Regions from separate parts of the Pantoea sp. GW821-FHT03E06 genome, predicted to be linked through region 4. Evidence: predicted binding sites of a transcription regulator. Region 4 holds the regulator's gene; each other region holds the start of a gene.
The links. Region 4 encodes PurR, which represses purine synthesis genes. Its sites were predicted from a motif close to CANGCAAACGTTTGCNTG; they were not measured.
Positions count from the first base shown of each region.

Region 1: a site for PurR is predicted at 1,753-1,770, ahead of tusA (sulfurtransferase TusA). Genes of this name have one in related genera too.
Region 2: a site for PurR is predicted at 1,867-1,884, ahead of purT (formate-dependent phosphoribosylglycinamide formyltransferase). Genes of this name have one in related genera too.
Region 3: a site for PurR is predicted at 2,366-2,383, ahead of pyrC (dihydroorotase). Genes of this name have one in related genera too.

Region 1 covers NZ_JBWKUG010000001.1:316,208-320,522, forward strand. Annotated here, with positions in the region: gene glgP (glycogen phosphorylase) at 1-74, shown strand, start outside; gene AC07WB_RS01415 (DcrB family lipoprotein) at 185-742, opposite strand; gene AC07WB_RS01420 (7-cyano-7-deazaguanine/7-aminomethyl-7-deazaguanine transporter) at 859-1,524, opposite strand; gene tusA (sulfurtransferase TusA) at 1,831-2,076, shown strand; gene AC07WB_RS01430 (zinc/cadmium/mercury/lead-transporting ATPase) at 2,073-4,315, opposite strand, start outside.
Region 2 covers NZ_JBWKUG010000001.1:2,277,659-2,281,973, forward strand. Annotated here, with positions in the region: gene AC07WB_RS10625 (prolyl oligopeptidase family serine peptidase) at 1-993, opposite strand, end outside; gene AC07WB_RS10630 (tellurite resistance TerB family protein) at 1,119-1,760, opposite strand; gene purT (formate-dependent phosphoribosylglycinamide formyltransferase) at 1,922-3,100, shown strand; gene AC07WB_RS10640 (bifunctional 4-hydroxy-2-oxoglutarate aldolase/2-dehydro-3-deoxy-phosphogluconate aldolase) at 3,290-3,931, opposite strand; gene zwf (glucose-6-phosphate dehydrogenase) at 4,119-4,315, opposite strand, start outside.
Region 3 covers NZ_JBWKUG010000001.1:1,579,902-1,584,216, forward strand. Annotated here, with positions in the region: gene bssS (biofilm formation regulator BssS) at 1-246, opposite strand, end outside; gene AC07WB_RS07290 (hypothetical protein) at 527-796, opposite strand; gene dinI (DNA damage-inducible protein I) at 940-1,185, opposite strand; gene pyrC (dihydroorotase) at 1,254-2,300, opposite strand; gene AC07WB_RS07305 (lipoprotein) at 2,435-2,998, opposite strand; gene mdtH (multidrug efflux MFS transporter MdtH) at 3,135-4,315, opposite strand, start outside.
Region 4 covers NZ_JBWKUG010000001.1:1,791,792-1,796,106, reverse strand. Annotated here, with positions in the region: gene AC07WB_RS08365 (C40 family peptidase) at 232-1,023, shown strand; gene cydH (cytochrome bd-I oxidase subunit CydH) at 1,084-1,173, opposite strand; gene purR (HTH-type transcriptional repressor PurR) at 1,448-2,473, shown strand; gene punR (DNA-binding transcriptional activator PunR) at 2,470-3,381, opposite strand; gene punC (purine nucleoside transporter PunC) at 3,492-4,315, shown strand, end outside.

The DNA.
Region 1 (4,315 bases), 1.5 Mb from region 4:
GCTACTTCTCGTCAGATCGAACCATTCAGGAGTATGCGGATGAGATCTGGCACATCTCGCCAGTGAGGTTGTAAGGCGGGAATTTCAAAATCCAGGTCGCCATAAATGGCGACCCTACCAAACCGCACTGAACAAATGTAGGGTCGCCATTCATGGCGACCGATAAACGTTCAGATTTTAAGGATTATTTTAAAGTGATGCTTTTGACAATCCCGTCAGCATCACTTTGTGCCTGCTGCTGGTTATCCGCTGGCAAGGTAATTTGCAGCGTCAGCAGTTTGCCGTCCACTTTTGCCAGAATCACCGAAGACCATGACGTCTGGTTATTGGCAGAAATCACCGTATCCAGCTGCTGAGCCGGCTGATCCTTCAGCGTCACCGCTTTATTCGATACCACTTGCAGCTGTGGATCGCGGCTGCGCTGCTGCTGTTCCAGGCGCTGCGCCAACGCATCTAGCGCTTCGTTAGTGGGATCGCCCGCAATCACGATAATCGCGCGCTGGCCAGTTTCGTCGGCATAGACGTGCATGTTGGTGGATTCAGAACCGAGTTTGCCGCTCTTATCAGACATGCCCGCTGGCAGTGAGAAGCTCAGCTTGCCGTCCATCAGATTGACCGTCTGAGCAGACTGGCTGGCGCTGGCACCGTTGCTGTTTGCTGCTGCATCATCTTTCTTCTGGTCACATGCCGCCAAGCCTATCACCAGCAGGCCAATACCCACATATTTCACTACGTTACGCATTCTTTTCCCTTTTACATGATTCCAGTCAGGCGTTATCAAAACGGAATCGGCGGGCAAAAGCAACCACCGGAGTGTCAGGAAATTTTAGCGTGCCATGGCGTTACGTCTATGTGGAATCAGCCGAAATTCACCTGTCGCTGTGCGGAACGCTCGGCTAATCGCTTCAGCATGGCATTCAGCAGCACGCCGTAAGCCGGCAGGAAGAAGATCATGCAGATCAGCACTTTGAAGCTGTAATCCACCAGGGCGATCTCGACCCAATGCGTAGCCATAAACGGGTCTGGACTCTTGTAAAAGGCGATGAAAAAGAAGGCCAGCGTATCGCTGATATTGCCAAGGAACATCGCGGCCGCAGGGGCAATCCACCACTGGGGTAATTGGCGCAAACGGTTAAAAACGTGAACGTCGAGGATCTGGCCCAGCGCATAAGCCATAAAGCTGGCGCAGGCGATACGCGCGACAAACAGATTAACTTCTTCCAGCGATGCCCAACCCTGCCATTCGCCTTGATAAAAGACGCACGAGACGATGTAGGAGATCACCAGCGCTGGAATCATCACCGCCAGAATGATGCGACGAGCCAGCGGCGCGCCAAAGATGCGCACGGTGAGATCGGTTGCGAGGAAAATAAACGGAAAGCTAAACGCGCCCCAGGTGGTGTGGAAGCCGAAGATGGAAACCGGCAGCTGCACCAGGTAGTTACTGGAGGTGATTACCAGCAGATGGAAAAGCGATAGCCAAAACAGCGCATGCATGCGCTGACGTGCAGAAAAAGCAATCATGTAGGACCTTTTTAATAGTGGGGTGAGGGAACCCATTGCCCGTCATACTTCAAGCCGTAGCTGCGTTGGCTGCGTGCGTCCACCCCAGTCACTTACTTCAGTAAGCTCCTGGGGCTGCTCGCACTTGCCGCCTTGCTACAGCTCGAATTATTTAGGGCAAAATATGGTAGCAATTTAAAAATCGGCGGCATCTTAACGCGTTGCGTAATTTATGCAATGGTTAATTTTAACGCAATCGTTATCGCCTTGCGTTGGCTAATTCACACGCTAAAATGTGCGCCCATCATCCACCATAGACAGAGAATCATGAGCGATCCCTTTTCTGCGCCTGATCATCAGCTTGATGCCCTTGGCCTGCGCTGTCCAGAGCCGGTAATGATGGTGCGTAAAACCGTGCGCAGCATGCAGGCCGGTGAAACCTTGCTGATCATCGCCGATGATCCCGCCACCACGCGCGATATTCCCGGTTTCTGCCGTTTTATGGAACATCAGCTGCTGGCACAGCAGACCGAAAGCCTGCCGTACCAGTTTCTCATCAAAAAAGGGACTTAACGCTGACGCAGCAAGCGCAGCGCATTCGCGGTAACCAGCGCGGTGGCACCGGAATCTGCCAGCACCGCCAGCCACAAACCGGTAAAGCCGAGCAACGTGGTGACGAGGAAAATCGCCTTCAGGCCCAGCGCCAGCGCCACGTTTTGCCGAATGATGGCGCGCGTGCGCCGTGCCAGCACGATCGTGCGCGGCAGAATCGCCAGCTGATTTTGCGTTAATGCTACATCGGCGGCTTCCAGCGCGACGTCGGTGCCGCTGCCCATCGCGATACCGATCGTCGCTGCTTTCATCGCAGGCGCATCGTTGATGCCGTCGCCCACCATCGCCAGCGATTGTTGTGCGCCTAATTGCCGCACGGCTTCCACTTTATCGGCGGGTAAGAGACCGGCGCGATAATCAATCTGCAATTCGGCGGCAATGGCAGCGGCTGCTCGCGGGTTATCACCGGTCAACATCACGCTATTTACACCCAGTTTTTGCAGTTGAGAGAGTGCGCTTATCGCCTCTTCACGCAACTGATCCCGCAACGCCAATGCGCCGAGTACCTGCTGATCCTGCAACAGCAGCACCACGGTTTGACCCTGGGCTTCCAGCTCGGCAATCAGCTGCTGCTGAGTTGCGTTAAGCTGTCTGGCTTCACGTGGCGTGAGTAACTGATAGGTCACGCCATCAATGTCGGCACGAATACCGCTGCCCGCCAGGGTTTGCTGCTGAGAAGCGGAAGGGATCGCAAGCTGACGTCGCTCGGCTGCAGTGACAATGGCTCGCGCCAGTGGATGCGTGGAGCCCTGTTCAACGGCAGCGGCAATGCTGAGCAGGCTGTTTTCCGCTGTTCCACCGAACGACTGAATATGGGTGATCTGTGGCTTGCCCGCGGTCAGCGTGCCGGTTTTGTCGAACGCCATCATGCTAACGCGACTGAGCCGCTCCAGTGCCGCGCCGCCTTTTATCAGCGCGCCCTGACGGGCGGCAGCGGCCAATCCAGAGGTAATGGCCGCGGGTGTGGAGATCACCAGCGCACACGGGCAACCAATCAGCAGCAGCGTTAGCCCTTTATAAATCCACGGCAGCCATGCTCCAACGCCGAGCAGCGGTGGCAGCACCATCACCAGCAGCGCCAACAGCATAATCGCCGGCGTATAAATGCGGCTGAAGCGATCGATAAAGCGTTCAACCGGCGCACGATGGCTTTCGGCTTCTTCAATCAGCTGCAGGATGCGGTCGATAGCACTTTGCCCCGGCTGGGAAACCACTTTCAAGGTAACCAGACGATCGAGGCTGGTGGCACCGGCCATGATCTGTTCACCCGGCTCACGCGCCACCGGCAGCGATTCGCCGGTCAGCGCGCTTTCATCAAAACTGGCACTGGCATGCAATAACTCGCCGTCCGCCGGTAAACGGCCACCGGCCGCGACTTCAATCACATCACCAGGCTGCAGCACGTCTAAGCGGACATTTTCCCGTTGTGTGCCGACAATGCGCGTGGCGGTGTCAGGACGTAATGCCATCAGCGCGGTCACGCCGCGACGCGCGCGCGCGGCGGCGTAGGCTTCCAGGCGTTCGCCCAGCTGGAACAGCAGCAGCACCATGGCGGCTTCAGCGTGGGCACCAATCACCAACGCACCGGCGGCAGCGATGGTCATCAGCATCTCAATACTAAATGGCGATCCGCTGCGCAGCAGTTGCCAGGCGTTGCGCGCGATGGGGGCCAAACCAATCAGCGTGGTAGCAATAAACAGGCGATCGCCCCAAAGCGGTGAAACCTGGCTCAGCAGCCAGCTGGCGAGCATCAGTACGCCAAGCAGCAGTAAACCGGCATTTTCCTGCCAGCGGCTTTCCGGTGGTGGGGGCGATTGAGGATCGCTGGAGGTCAGCGTGAAGCCAGCATGTTTTACGGCTTGTTCGATAGCGCTGCGGATATCGTTTTCGGCATCCACCACCAGTTTTTCGCTGGCGAAAATCACTCGTGCTTGCTGCACCTGCGGCACGCGTTGCACGGCAGATTCGATTTTTCGTGCGCAGCTGGGACAATCCATGCCGGCAATCTGCCAGCGAAATTGGTGTGAAGTGAGTGCGGGCCTGTCACTTTCGGCGTCGCTTTCGCCGCCGGGCGAGCCGCTATCGCTGTCGCAGCAGCCACAATCACCTTCTGGCGTAACTGGCTGCGCGGCTGAGATTTTCAGGGCTGAGGGCTTTACGCTGCGAATCGAGCACAGCGGCTGCGGTTGGCGATGAGACT
Region 2 (4,315 bases), 490 kb from region 4:
CACGACCAGCCAATGGCGGAATAACTGGAAATCTTCCAACACCACGTGGTCCCGTGCGGGAATTAACGATTGCCAGCGTGCTTCCGCCAGCCAGGCGCTGCGATAGAGACCGAAGTTTTTGCCGTCGCGATTTGAACGGATATAAAACTGGTGGTTGTAGTGATCGATGCTGTATTCGTGGTCGCGTCGACGCGGACAGAACGTCTGCGGCTGCGCATCTGGATATTCCGCGTCGATCAGCAGAATCTCACTGGTTGTGGTGCTGTACAGAGCAATCAGGATGAAATGTTCCGAGGTGGTTTTGTGCACGCTGAGATGGAAGGTATCGTCCTTCTCCTCATACACCAGCTGATCGTCAGACTGCGGGTGTCCTAGCTCGTGGCGCCATACCTGATAGGCCAGCAGCGTTTTAGGATGTTTGCGCACGTAATAAAGCGTGCGGGAATCATTGGCCCAGGCAACGCTGGATGACGCGTTGTTCAGCACTTCCGGATACCAGCTACCGCTGGCAAGATTGCGAAAACGAATGCCGTATTGGCGTCGTGAAAGGAAATCTTCTGCCAATGCCATCACTTGATTGTCCGGCGTGATGGCCAGCGCGCCCATGGTGTAGAAATCGCTGTGGGCGGCACGCTGGTTGCCATCAAGCAGCAGCTGCCACGGCTCATCAGCGGGCGCCTCAATCGGCTGACGGAAATAGGCCGGATATTCGTTGCCGACTTCATAACGGCTTTGATAGCGATAACCATTTTTCACATAGGGTACTGAGTGATCCTGCGGCGGAATGCGATCAACGATCTCTTTCAATACCCGATCTTGTAATGGACTCTGCGACGCCATCATCGCCCGTCCGTAATCATTTTCAGCATGCAGGTGAGCCAGCACGTCCGGATTTTCGCGTTCGTCATCGCGCAACCAATGATAATTATCGGTACGCGTGTCGCCATGCAGATTCATTACGTGAGGGATTTTTTTCGCGTATGGCTGCTTCATAAAACTCTTCTCCCTGAAGGACAATATCCAGCAAGCGTGGCACTAATCACGCACGATGCCAAGCTGCTTGCAGATTTTGCCACCCAGGAAGAAGCGAAAGCCGCGCATGCAGCCTTCGCGCAGAATTATGCCGCTTTTTCAGCCTCAATATCGCGTTGAATGCCATCGCGGACATCCTGAGGGATTTTTAACGCATCGCCCAGCGCGGAGAGATAGCTGCGCTCCATAAAGTGGTCAACATCTATTGCCGCACAGCTAAGGAAATAGAGTTCCAGCGCTTCTTCTTCATTTTTCACATCTGCCGCCAACCAATTGGGATCGAGTGGACGATTCATCGCCTGCTGAATCAGCGCCTCAGCCTGTGCGCCATACCCCGCTTGATGAATGTTCTGCTCAATCGCCGCGCGTTCACGATCGTCGATGTGCCCATCACTCTTCGCCGCGAAGACCAGCGCCGTCACTAAGCGCTCTGCACGCTGATCCATTGGCGTTTGTAGCTGGCCAAATCCCGCGTCGTCCTGATGCGTTTCACGCACGCGCTGCTTATATTTGTTCCACAGCAGAGCCCCGGCCGCCGCGCCGCCGCCCACCAGTAACGCTTTGCCACCATATTTAGTCAGTAGCTTGCGCGTCGATTTGCTGCCGACCAGCAATCCCGCCAATCCGCCCAAAGCGCCGGGTGCTAGCATATCGCTTAAGCCGCCGGATTTTCCGTCTCCACCCTTTTTCGCCAACACCGATTGAATTTGCTGCAGCCAATTGCTCATCGTTTAACTCCTGTTTAAGTTTTCGCTCTCCATGCTGCCGCAGCTTGTGTCAGATAACGTCAGAGCGGGAAAAGTATGGCAAACCTGATGATGGCGAAAGCGTGAGTACGCAAACGTTTTCGTTTATACTGCGCGCGCATTTTGACTGCTAAGGTGAAATTATGACAACTCTCGGAACCGCGCTGCGCCCTGCCGCCACGCGTGTCATGCTGTTAGGTTCAGGTGAATTAGGCAAAGAGGTGGCGCTGGAGTGCCAACGTCTCGGTGTAGAAGTGATCGCAGTGGATCGTTATGCCGATGCGCCCGCCATGCACGTTGCGCATCGTAGCCACGTGATCAATATGCTGGATGGCGAGGCGCTTGCCGCGTTAATCGCCCAGGAAAAGCCGCATTTTGTGGTACCTGAAATTGAGGCGATCGCTACCGAAAAATTGCTGGAACTGGAAGCGCAGGGCCAGAAAGTGGTGCCGACGGCCCGCGCCGCACGCCTGACCATGAATCGCGAAGGTATTCGTCGTTTGGCAGCGGAAGAGCTGTCTCTGCCAACCTCGTCGTATCAGTTTGCCGACAGTAAAGAGAACTTTGTCGCCGCCGCCCACGCGATTGGATTCCCGTGCATCGTAAAACCGGTGATGAGCTCCTCCGGTAAAGGCCAGAGCTTCATCCGTGAAGCCAGTCAGCTGGACAAAGCCTGGGATTATGCGCAGCAAGGCGGACGTGCCGGTGCCGGTCGCGTAATCGTTGAAGGTGTGGTGAAGTTTGATTTTGAAATCACCCTGCTTACCATTAGCGCGGTTGACGGCATCCATTTCTGCGCCCCGATTGGTCACCGCCAGGAAGATGGCGATTACCGTGAATCCTGGCAGCCGCAGCAGATGAGCGAGCTGGCGCTTCAACGCGCGCAGGATATTGCTGCTAATGTGGTGAAAGCGCTCGGTGGCTATGGTCTGTTTGGCGTAGAGCTGTTTGTGTGTGGTGATGAAGTGGTGTTCAGCGAAGTATCACCGCGTCCGCATGACACCGGCATGGTGACGCTGATTTCACAAGATCTGTCGGAGTTCGCACTGCATGTCCGCGCCTTCCTTGGCTTGCCGATTGGCGGTATTCGTCAATATGGCCCAGCCGCTTCGGCGGTGATCTTGCCAGAGCTCAACAGCCACAACGTGCAGTTCGTCAATATCGAAGCCGCGCTGGGTGCAGGCTTGCAGCTGCGTCTGTTTGGTAAGCCGGAAATTGCAGGTCAGCGTCGTTTGGGCGTTGCGTTAGCAACCGGTGAAACCACCGATGAGGCGATTGCGCGTGCTGTAGCCAGTGCAGCTGCGGTGAAAGTTGAAGGGTAAGTGAGTTCAAGAGGTCGCCATGAATGGCGTAATGCCGCTCTCTTAAGCAAAAAAAGGCCTCTTTGTGCAGGTGCGCATAAATGCGCACCCTACGAAAACCCGGCTATATCCACGTAGAGTCACCATTCATGGTGACCGTTTCACGCTAACTGATGGGCACTACGCCATGTATAGGACCCTACAAATCCGTTACGCGCGTGCCCCTTCAACCGCTTCACGCGCCAGACGCGTAATGCGATCCCAGTCGCCGGTTTCCAGCGCATCATTGGGTACCAGCCATGAGCCCCCAATGCATAGCACGCTTTTCAGGGCCAGGTATTCACGATAATTTGCCGGAGAGATGCCGCCCGTCGGGCAGAAACGCACCTGTGGGAAGGGTCCACCAATCGCCGACAGCGCTTTTACGCCGCCGTTGGCTTCAGCCGGGAAAAATTTGAACTCGCGCAGACCATAATCCATACCGGTCATCAGTTCAGATACGGTACTGATCCCCGGAATCAAAGGTACCGGACCTTCAACTGCCGCTTTCAGCAGGGACTCTGTTAATCCTGGGCTGATAACAAATTGTGCACCGGCATCTGTGACTTCTTTCAACTGCTGTGTATTAATCACCGTGCCTGCCCCAACAATCGCTTCCGGCACTTCTTTAATCATGGCGCGCAGTGCATCCATTGCTACCGGCGTACGCAGCGTCACTTCCAGCACGCGCACACCGCCCGCAACCAGCGCTTTAGCCATCGGCACCGCATGTTCCAGTTTGTTCACCACGATGACCGGCACAACCGGGCCAGTTTTCAGGATCTGTTCTGCACTTGTTTTCCAGTTCTTCATCACGTTTCCTTAGTTGCATCAGCCCGGCGCGCAGCCACGCTGTCAATAATTGGGACCTACCATACAAGATTGGCTGGAGCGACGTCTATCGGATATCAATTTTTTTTGAAACCCGGGTTCACTTTTCAGATAAAGGAATTTTCGGCAAAAAAAAGCCCGCACATTCGGCGGGCTTAGCAACACGTGATTATTCGAACTCGTTCCAGGAACGGCCATCGCGCGTAATCATCGCGACAGAAGCCACCGGCCCCCAGGTGCCAGCCTGATACGGCTTCGGCGCTTCGGCATCGGCGTTCCAGGCATCAATGATGGAATCCACCCAGCCCCAGGCGGCCTCTACTTCGTCACGACGCACAAACAGCGCCTGAATGCCGCGCATGGTTT
Region 3 (4,315 bases), 210 kb from region 4:
CTGATTGTCGCGTAGGTATTGCTCTGTGGATTCTATCTTTGCAATGCCAGCTTCGAGTATGGAGATAAACTGTCTGGCCACATCGGTTGTCAGCCAGTAGGTCGGGCCCACGTCAGCTTCTTCTTCTTTCTGACCCTGCGAGGAGAGCGAGTGCAGGCGAATCATCATGGCGTCATAACTGTCTACGGTGCTGATGTCCCATCCTACCAACGGATGAGTCTGAATGACGTCTTTATTTCTGTCCATTATAACCTCCGTATTACTCGTTAAACGAAGTGCTTCTTGAGGTTCAATGCGGCTTGTATCGTGCACTAGCGAAACAATTATAACATGAATTAGCGTCTTCAATAGTTAAAAGATATGGCGAACTTAAACACAGCAAAATTAAACGCATTTAAAAAGCGAATTTTAACGAATAATAAAATGCCCGCAGAAGAGGGCATTTTATGGGAAATCTAAGGGTGGGGCGTCAAAGATGTTATCGACGTTTATACGCTAAAACTTTAGCCCGAAAAGCACGGCAACTCTATTCGGCAGGCGCTGCAGGAATCAGGCCATGGCGTTTCTGAATCTCTTCGGCCAGCCGGGTAAAATGCTGCTGTAACTGTGCGTCATGGTTCTGGTTTTGCGCTTCAAGCGTCAGATTATGTACCAGCAGCTGATTAGCGCGATCGTCAAGACAAAACGTTAAGCTGGCAAAGGCATTTTCTAATACCGTTAAACGGCGCTGTTGCTCGGCAATGAATGCCAGCAATTCACCAAAGGTCATTGCCTCTTCTGGTTTTTCAGTAGTCATGTAAAACACCTCCTGTAAGCATGACGAGGCAAGAATAGGGGATTGCTTAGCATGAGTCTAGATGCAGGAAGTTTTTCTGGCGAGGGGGAAATAAAAACAAAAAAGCCGGATAGCGAAACCCGGCAAAAACGGCACAGTGGCTGTTAATCGTTATTAAACCAGTCGTCAGCGCTTTCCCAGGTTTCTTGTAGAATATCGGTGATGCGATCGCGTGACGCTTTGCAGCCACCAAAAACGGTGAGCTGATTGCCGCCCGCGTAGCGGACTTTCACGTGGTGATCGTCATCAGGAAAGTCTTGAGTAATGCGGCGTACAAGCTCGATGCTGAGTGCATCCAGGGCACCCGCAGGAAGGGGCTGAGTTTTTGCTACGGTAATTTCAACACGCATAGAAGCCTCCGGAATAATATACTGTTTATTTGTACAGTACATTTATTCCAAAGGCAAGTACCGGTTACTTATTGTTTGATGCGCCAGTGTAGTGTCTCGCCCGCAAGGAAGGGCACCAGCGTGTCATTCGCCAGCGCGATACTTTCCTCAACTTGCCACGATTCGCGTACCAGCGTTATTGTCCCTTCGTTGAGGGGCAGACCATAGAAATTCGCACCGTTTTCAGAACAGAAGGCTTCGAAATGCTCCAGCGCGTTCAGCTCCTCAAATACCGTTGCGTACGCAGGCAGTGAGGTTGGCGCATTAAATACGCCGGCACAACCACAGCTCGCCTCTTTCAGGTGACGCAGATGGGGCGCGGTATCGGTACCGAGGAATACGCGGCGATTGCCGCTCGCAACCAGCTTGCGTAGCGCCTCCTGATGAATATTGCGCTTGAGAATCGGCAGGCAATAAAGATGCGGGCGGACGCCGCCTACCAGCATGTGATTACGGTTAAACATCAGATGCTGTGGAGTAATGGTGGCGCCCAGCAAATCGTTGCCTGCGGCCAGATACTCTGCCGCTTCTTGCGTGGTGATATGTTCCATCACGACTTTCAGGGCAGGAAACTGTTGACGCAGCGGCTCAAGCACGGTTTCGATAAAGCGGGCTTCGCGGTCAAAAATATCGATATGCGCATCGGTCACCTCCCCGTGTACCAACATCGGCATGCCAATTTTCTGCATGCGATCGAGCACCTTGGCAATGGAGGCGATGTTCGTCACACCATGACTCGAGTTGGTGGTGGCGTGCGCAGGATAGAGTTTGGCGGCGGTAAAGGTGCCGTCGTGGAAACCGCGTTCAATCTCATCAGGATCGAGCGAATCTGTAAGATAGCAGGTCATTAGCGGAGTAAATGCGTGCTCAGCAGGTAGCGCCGCCAGAATACGTTCGCGATAGGCTACGGCCGCCGCCACGCTAATGACCGGTGGAACCAGATTTGGCATAACGATAGCTCGACCATTCACCGCGCTGGTATAAGGCAGCACGGCGTTAAGCATCGCGCCATCGCGCAGATGGATGTGCCAATCGTCAGGACGGCGAAGGGTAATTTGCTGAGGTTGGGCTGTCATTCAAAGACTCCGGCAGAGAAGAAAACGAAGAGGCGCGTTTAGGCCGGGGAGTAATCATAAGGATGTAGGCAACCGTTTGCACGGGATTTTATTGTGACAAACAAAAACCGCACCCTAAGGTGCGGTTGTGCGACTCAATGGGTAAACGGAATCACCAATTCGCCGGGTTTGACTTCAATACCTTTCGCCAGTTTTTTCGCCAGCGCTTCCGTTTTGCTGCGGTCTTCGCTCAGCACATAGGCCGGCTTCTCGTTAAAGTAGCGCTTTAGAGACTCATTGAGGTAGGGCGTGAGCGTTTTCATAATCGACGCCATTTTCTCTGGCTGCACCTGCGCATCAACAATCTCCATGTCATGCAGATAAATTGCGCCTTCTTGTGCGTTATACACCGGCTGCGCCTTCATCTTCAGCTGCATTTCTGCCTGTTGCGGACCAAACAGCGAGCTGACATTGATATTGGCTTTGCCGGAGAGCGTAATTTTACCGGGCTCTTCACGGCCAATCTGACTGATCAGATCGCTCAGCACGATGTGTGCGTTTACCAATCCGGAAACGCCAATGTCTTTTTCGAAGTTATTACGCTTTTGCAGCGCCTGATTCACTTCCTGTTCGCTGATGGTGTATTGCGTCAATTGATTACAGCCGCTGAGAAGCACGGCCAAAAAGAGGGCCAGCAGCCCGGAAAACGCCTTTTTCATATTGTCCTCATCCTGATCGATACGGCAAAACAGGCGTTAGCCTGCCTGATTCAGCGAGCCGTGTCACCAGGAGAGAGATGAGAAGCGCCGTAGCGCTTCTCTTGCAGCGATAGAGGAGATCGGTTACGGGGGCAAACTAACTGCTGAAAATTGCCGGTGCCACCTGGCGGGGATGAAATTGCCACCAAAGTGCAAACAGGGTGATCATGCCGATACTGCTGAGCAACATCCACGGCAGCTCTGGCAATCCCCATTGTTGTCCCATGTCGAACATCCAGCCGCCGCCGGAGTAGCCAATCAGACCACCAATGGCGAGGCCAAGGCGGCTAAAGCCCATATAGCTGCCGCGCGCGCGCGCGCTGGCCAGCGAAGCGCTGAGCGTTTCGCGTGCCGGTTCGGCAATGATCGAGCCGAGATAAAAGAGGGCAATCAGCATAAACAATGACGGCAATGAATCGGTCAAGCCCACCGGTAGCAGGCTGAAGGTCATCAGGCATAAACCCGCCATTAATCGGGTTTCCAGGCGGAAGCGCTTCTCGCTCCAGCGCGCCAGCGGATAGAGTAAGCTCAATGACAACAGCGCCTCAATGGCATACATCCACTTCACCGCCGCCGGCGCACCCGCGACCTGATTCACCATCACCGGCAGCATCAGCATCACCTGCACGGCAAGGATGTAATAGCCTGTCAGCGTAAGAACATACAGGCGGAAACGTTTGTCCTGCCAGACGCGCTGCATGCCCGCCCGCATTGCGATGCGTTCGGTCGAAATACGCCAGGCCGGCAGCCAAATCGCGTTAAACAGGGCGGCACAGACAAACACGCCCGCGCCAACCCAGCAGACTAAACGGAAATCCCACGCCAGCAACCAGCTCCCGATTAACGCGCCAAGTACCGCGCCGGCGCTGTCCTGCATCATCAGCAATGAGAAGAAACGACCGCGTTCACGCGCACGCACCAGCTTCATTACCAGCGCACTGCGCGGTGGGTCGAAGAGCGTTCCCCCCAGACCGGAAAGTAAACAGGCCAGCCACAACAGCCAGGGCTCATGAGCCAGCGCCATGCAGGCAAAGCCCGCCGCACGCATCAACATGCCCGTGACGATCAGCGGACGCGCGCCAAACCGATCAGCAATGGCTCCGCCGAATATGCCGAACCCCTGCTGAACAAACTGACGTAAGCCGAGCGCAATACCCACCATCAGCGCTGCCCAGCCAAGCTGTTCGACAAAATGTATGGAGATGAGGGGAAATACCACAAAAAAACCCATCACGACCAACATGTTATCCACTAAAAGAAATGTTTTACCGAGGCGTC
Region 4 (4,315 bases):
ATCATTAATAGGCATGACTAAATTAATAATTAGCAATAGTTTCGCTGCGTTAACCAGCTGAATTAGTTCATTTTTGCGACAGAATCAATCTGGTAACAGTTTAATAGAAAAAGGCCTTACCTTTTGGAAAAAAAGTGGATTAGAATTGCCTCGGCGCTGATCGTTTGATCAGATTACTCTCACTCTGCCGCAGTCTGTTTGTTTCCAGCCTGCTGAACCTATAACCGGATTATGCGTTTACTGATTACGCTTTTCATACTGGCTTTTGCCCAACTGTTCTTTAACGTGGCCTCTGCGTCTCCGCATGCGCCGGTTAATGCCAGCTCGCAAAAAGCAGAGAAAAAGAGCGCACGTGAAGACGAGCGCCGCAAACGACGTCCGGTGAAAACCACTACGAAAAAATCGCGGCTGCCTGCCGTCCAAAAACTCAAAATTAAAAAACTGGCAAAGCCAGAAATCGCACTAACTAAAACCAGCCGCAAAAAATCCCTGCTAAAACCCACGACGAAGAAATATGGTCATCAACGACAGATAAAAAAAGCCGCAGACGTCGACGTTGATGATGAAGCATTGCCGCTCACCGGCATCAAAATGAGCAAGGCGCATCGCCAGCGTTATCAAAAGGCGCGTGAAACTGCGATGACAAAATTAATGGGCCAGCTCGGCAAACCTTATCAATGGGGCGGCACCTCCCCGCATACCGGCTTCGACTGCAGCGGCCTGGTGTGGTACGCCTATAAAGATTTGGTGAAGTTCAAGTTCCCGCGCACCGCCAATGAGATGTATCACCTGCGCGATGCTGCACCAATTAAGCGTGAAATGCTGGAAAAAGGTGATTTGGTGTTCTTCCGCATCAATAATCGTGGCACTGCCGATCATGTTGGCGTGTATCTTGGTAATGGCAAATTCATTCAGTCGCCGCGTACCGGCAAAGATATTCAGATTAGCGCGTTGGGTGAGGATTACTGGCAGAAACACTATGTTGGGGCGCGTCGTATGATGACGCCGAAAACCATTCGTTAGTTGTTGCGCAACGCGCAGAAAAAAGCCGGACGCTGCATTGAGCTGCTCCGGCTTTTTTTATTAATGCATGATTGCAGTAAAGCTAAAGGCAATAATCATTAACAGAGCACCAACGGTTGTCATTAGCGCCAGCTTCAAATCCGTACTCATTACTCCTCCTTAGTCACACATTTCTTAGGGTTAAACCGATTTTCGCACAGCGATGGGCAAAAATCTCGTGTTATCCGCCCGGGCTTGCTAGAATCGCCGCCTTTCGTTGCGCAACACATTTTGTGCAGGGTGTGTTTACAGCGCGATAAAGTGATTTTGTCTGCTAAACCACACCGTTTTGCCCCTTATTTTGGGCGATAAAAGCATTAGCAGACGCAAACGTTTAACAATATACTTATCAGTAAGTTGCGATAAGCCCAGGAGTACCATTTTCATGGCAACAATTAAAGATGTGGCAAAACGCGCGGGTGTTTCGACCACCACGGTTTCGCATGTCATCAACAAAACGCGTTTCGTAGCAGAAGAGACGCGTAACGCCGTATGGGAAGCGATCAAAGCATTGCACTACTCGCCAAGCGCCGTGGCGCGTAGCCTGAAAGTCAATCACACCAAAACGTTGGGCCTGCTGGCGACCTCCAGTGAAGCGCCTTATTTTGCCGAAATTATTGAAGCGGTAGAAAATCACTGCTTCGATCGCGGCTATACGTTGATTCTGGGTAACGCGCATAACGACTTACAAAAGCAGCGCGCTTATCTCTCCATGATGGCGCAGAAGCGTGTCGATGGATTGCTCGTGATGTGTTCAGAATATCCCGATGATTTGCTGCAAATGCTTGAAGAAAATCGCAATATTCCGATGGTTGTTATGGATTGGGGTGCTTCGCGCGGCGATTTTACCGATACCGTGCAGGATAATGCATTCCAGGGTGGCTATCTCGCTGGTCGATATCTGATTGAACGTGGTCACCGCGACATTGGCGCAATTCCTGGCCAATTGGAGCGCAATACCGGCGGCGGACGTCATGCCGGTTTCCTTCAGGCGATGAATGAAGCGGGCATCACTGTGCGCCCGGAATGGATCGTTCAGGGCGACTTTGAACCGGAATCGGGTTATCAGGCGATGCAGCAAATCCTTAATCAGAAACAGCGCCCCACCGCCGTGTTCTGCGGTGGTGACATTATGGCGATGGGCGCAATTTGCGCAGCAGATGAAATGGGTTTGCGCGTGCCGCAGGATATCTCAGTGATTGGCTATGATAACGTGCGCAACGCGCGTTATTTCACGCCCGCCCTGACCACCGTGCATCAGCCTAAAGCCGAATTAGGTGAAAAAGCTTTGGAGATGCTGCTCGATCGCATCACCAGCAAGCGCGAAGAGCCACAAACCATTGAGGTTCAACCCACGCTGATTGAGCGCCGCTCCGTGGCAGACGGGCCATTCCGCGACTATCGTCGCTAGTGTGTCACTTCACTGAGCCATTCGTGGTTCAGCGTTTCGGCATCCCCGAGATAGGCTAATAGCCAATCCAGCGCCGGCGACGCGCGCTGTTCTGACCAGCTAACGCAGCAGGGGCTGTCTGGAAAGGCCTGCGGCAATTGCAGCTCCACCAACGCATGGTTATCCAGCAGCGGTCGGGCTAAATGGCCCGGCACCATCCCAACGCACAATCCTGCCTGCAAGCAGTCGAGCCCGGTTTCCCATTCTGGCACCACCAGGCGCCGCTGATTATCGAGCGTCCATGTCATGCGGCGCGGCAACGCTCGCGAGGTATCTTCCAGCACCAGCGAAGGCCATGCCCGCAGAGTTTCATCATCCAGTTCAACGCTACTGACTAAAGGATGATGAGGACTCACGACACAGCGCCAGTTAAGCGCCCCCATATCCTGAAAAGCAAAACGTCCCCCAACCGGAATTGCCTGGGTGGCGCCAATCGCGACATCAACGCGTCCATCGGCTAACGCGTCCCAGACGCCATTAAACACTTCATAACTGATGATCAACTCCATGTCCGGGAAATGGCGATAGAAGTCCTTCACTAATTGCCGCGTACGCTGCGGTTTTACAATACAGTCAATGGCGATGCTCAACTCACCGCGCCAGCCATTGGCCAGCTGCTGACACTGCCTGCGGGTGGCGAGCATTTTTTTGATAACAGATCGTCCTTCACGCACAAAATGCTCACCTGCCGGTGTCATTACCACTTCCCGATGCTGGCGCTCAAAGAGCGGTACCGCCAGCCAGGTTTCCAGTTGGCGTACGGTATAGCTGATGGCAGAAGGCACACGGTGCAACTCCTGCGCCGCGGCGCTGAAGCTGCCGGTTCGCGCTACGGCATCTACCACTTCAAGCGCGTATTCTGACCACATGAATTCACCTTCAAAAAATTTAACAGCACTGTGCAAATATTAGCGTTTCACAAAGCGTGTTGCATCCTTTTACACTCCCCCGCGTTCAACCTGCCCATAAGAGAAATAACATGTTGTCGTCTAAAGCATTTATGCCCTACCTTGCCGTGCTCAGCATGCTCGGCTTTCTTGCCACGGATATGTATTTACCCGCCTTTGGCGATATGCAACGTGATTTTGCCACTGCACCGGGCACCATCAGTGCCAGCCTGAGTCTGTTCCTTGCCGGCTTTGCTTGTGCGCAGGTCTTTTGGGGACCGCTATCAGATCGCTACGGTCGTAAACCTATTCTGCTGGCGGGCTTAGCCATCTTTGCACTTGGCTGTCTTGGTATGCTTTGGGTGACCGATGTACGCCTGATGCTGGCGTTACGTTTTGTGCAGGCGATTGGGGTATGTGCTGCAGCGGTGAGCTGGCAGGCATTGGTCGTTGATCGCTATCCAAAAGCACAGGCTCATAAAGTTTTTGCCACGATTATGCCGCTGGTCGCCTTGTCACCGGCGCTCGCTCCGCTGCTGGGAGCCTGGCTAATCAGTCACTTCCACTGGCGCAGCATCTTTATCACCCTCACGCTTGTCGCAGTGGTATTGCTGGTTGGCACGCTGCGGTTAACCTCGCCGAAACGCGAAAACGTCGCTAAGAGCACCCAGCCCGGCTGGCTAACTTTACTTAGTACGCGAGTGTATAGTGGTAACGTCTTGATTTATTCAGCCTGCTCCGCAAGTTTCTTTGCCTGGCTGACCGGTTCGCCCTTTATTCTCGCCGCCGCCGGCTTAACGCCTGCCGATATTGGGCTGAGCTATATTCCTCAAACCATCGCCTTTTTAATGGGCGGATTTGGCTGCCGCGCGCTGCTCAACCGCTATCAAGGCGCTCAATTGTTGCCATGGTTGCT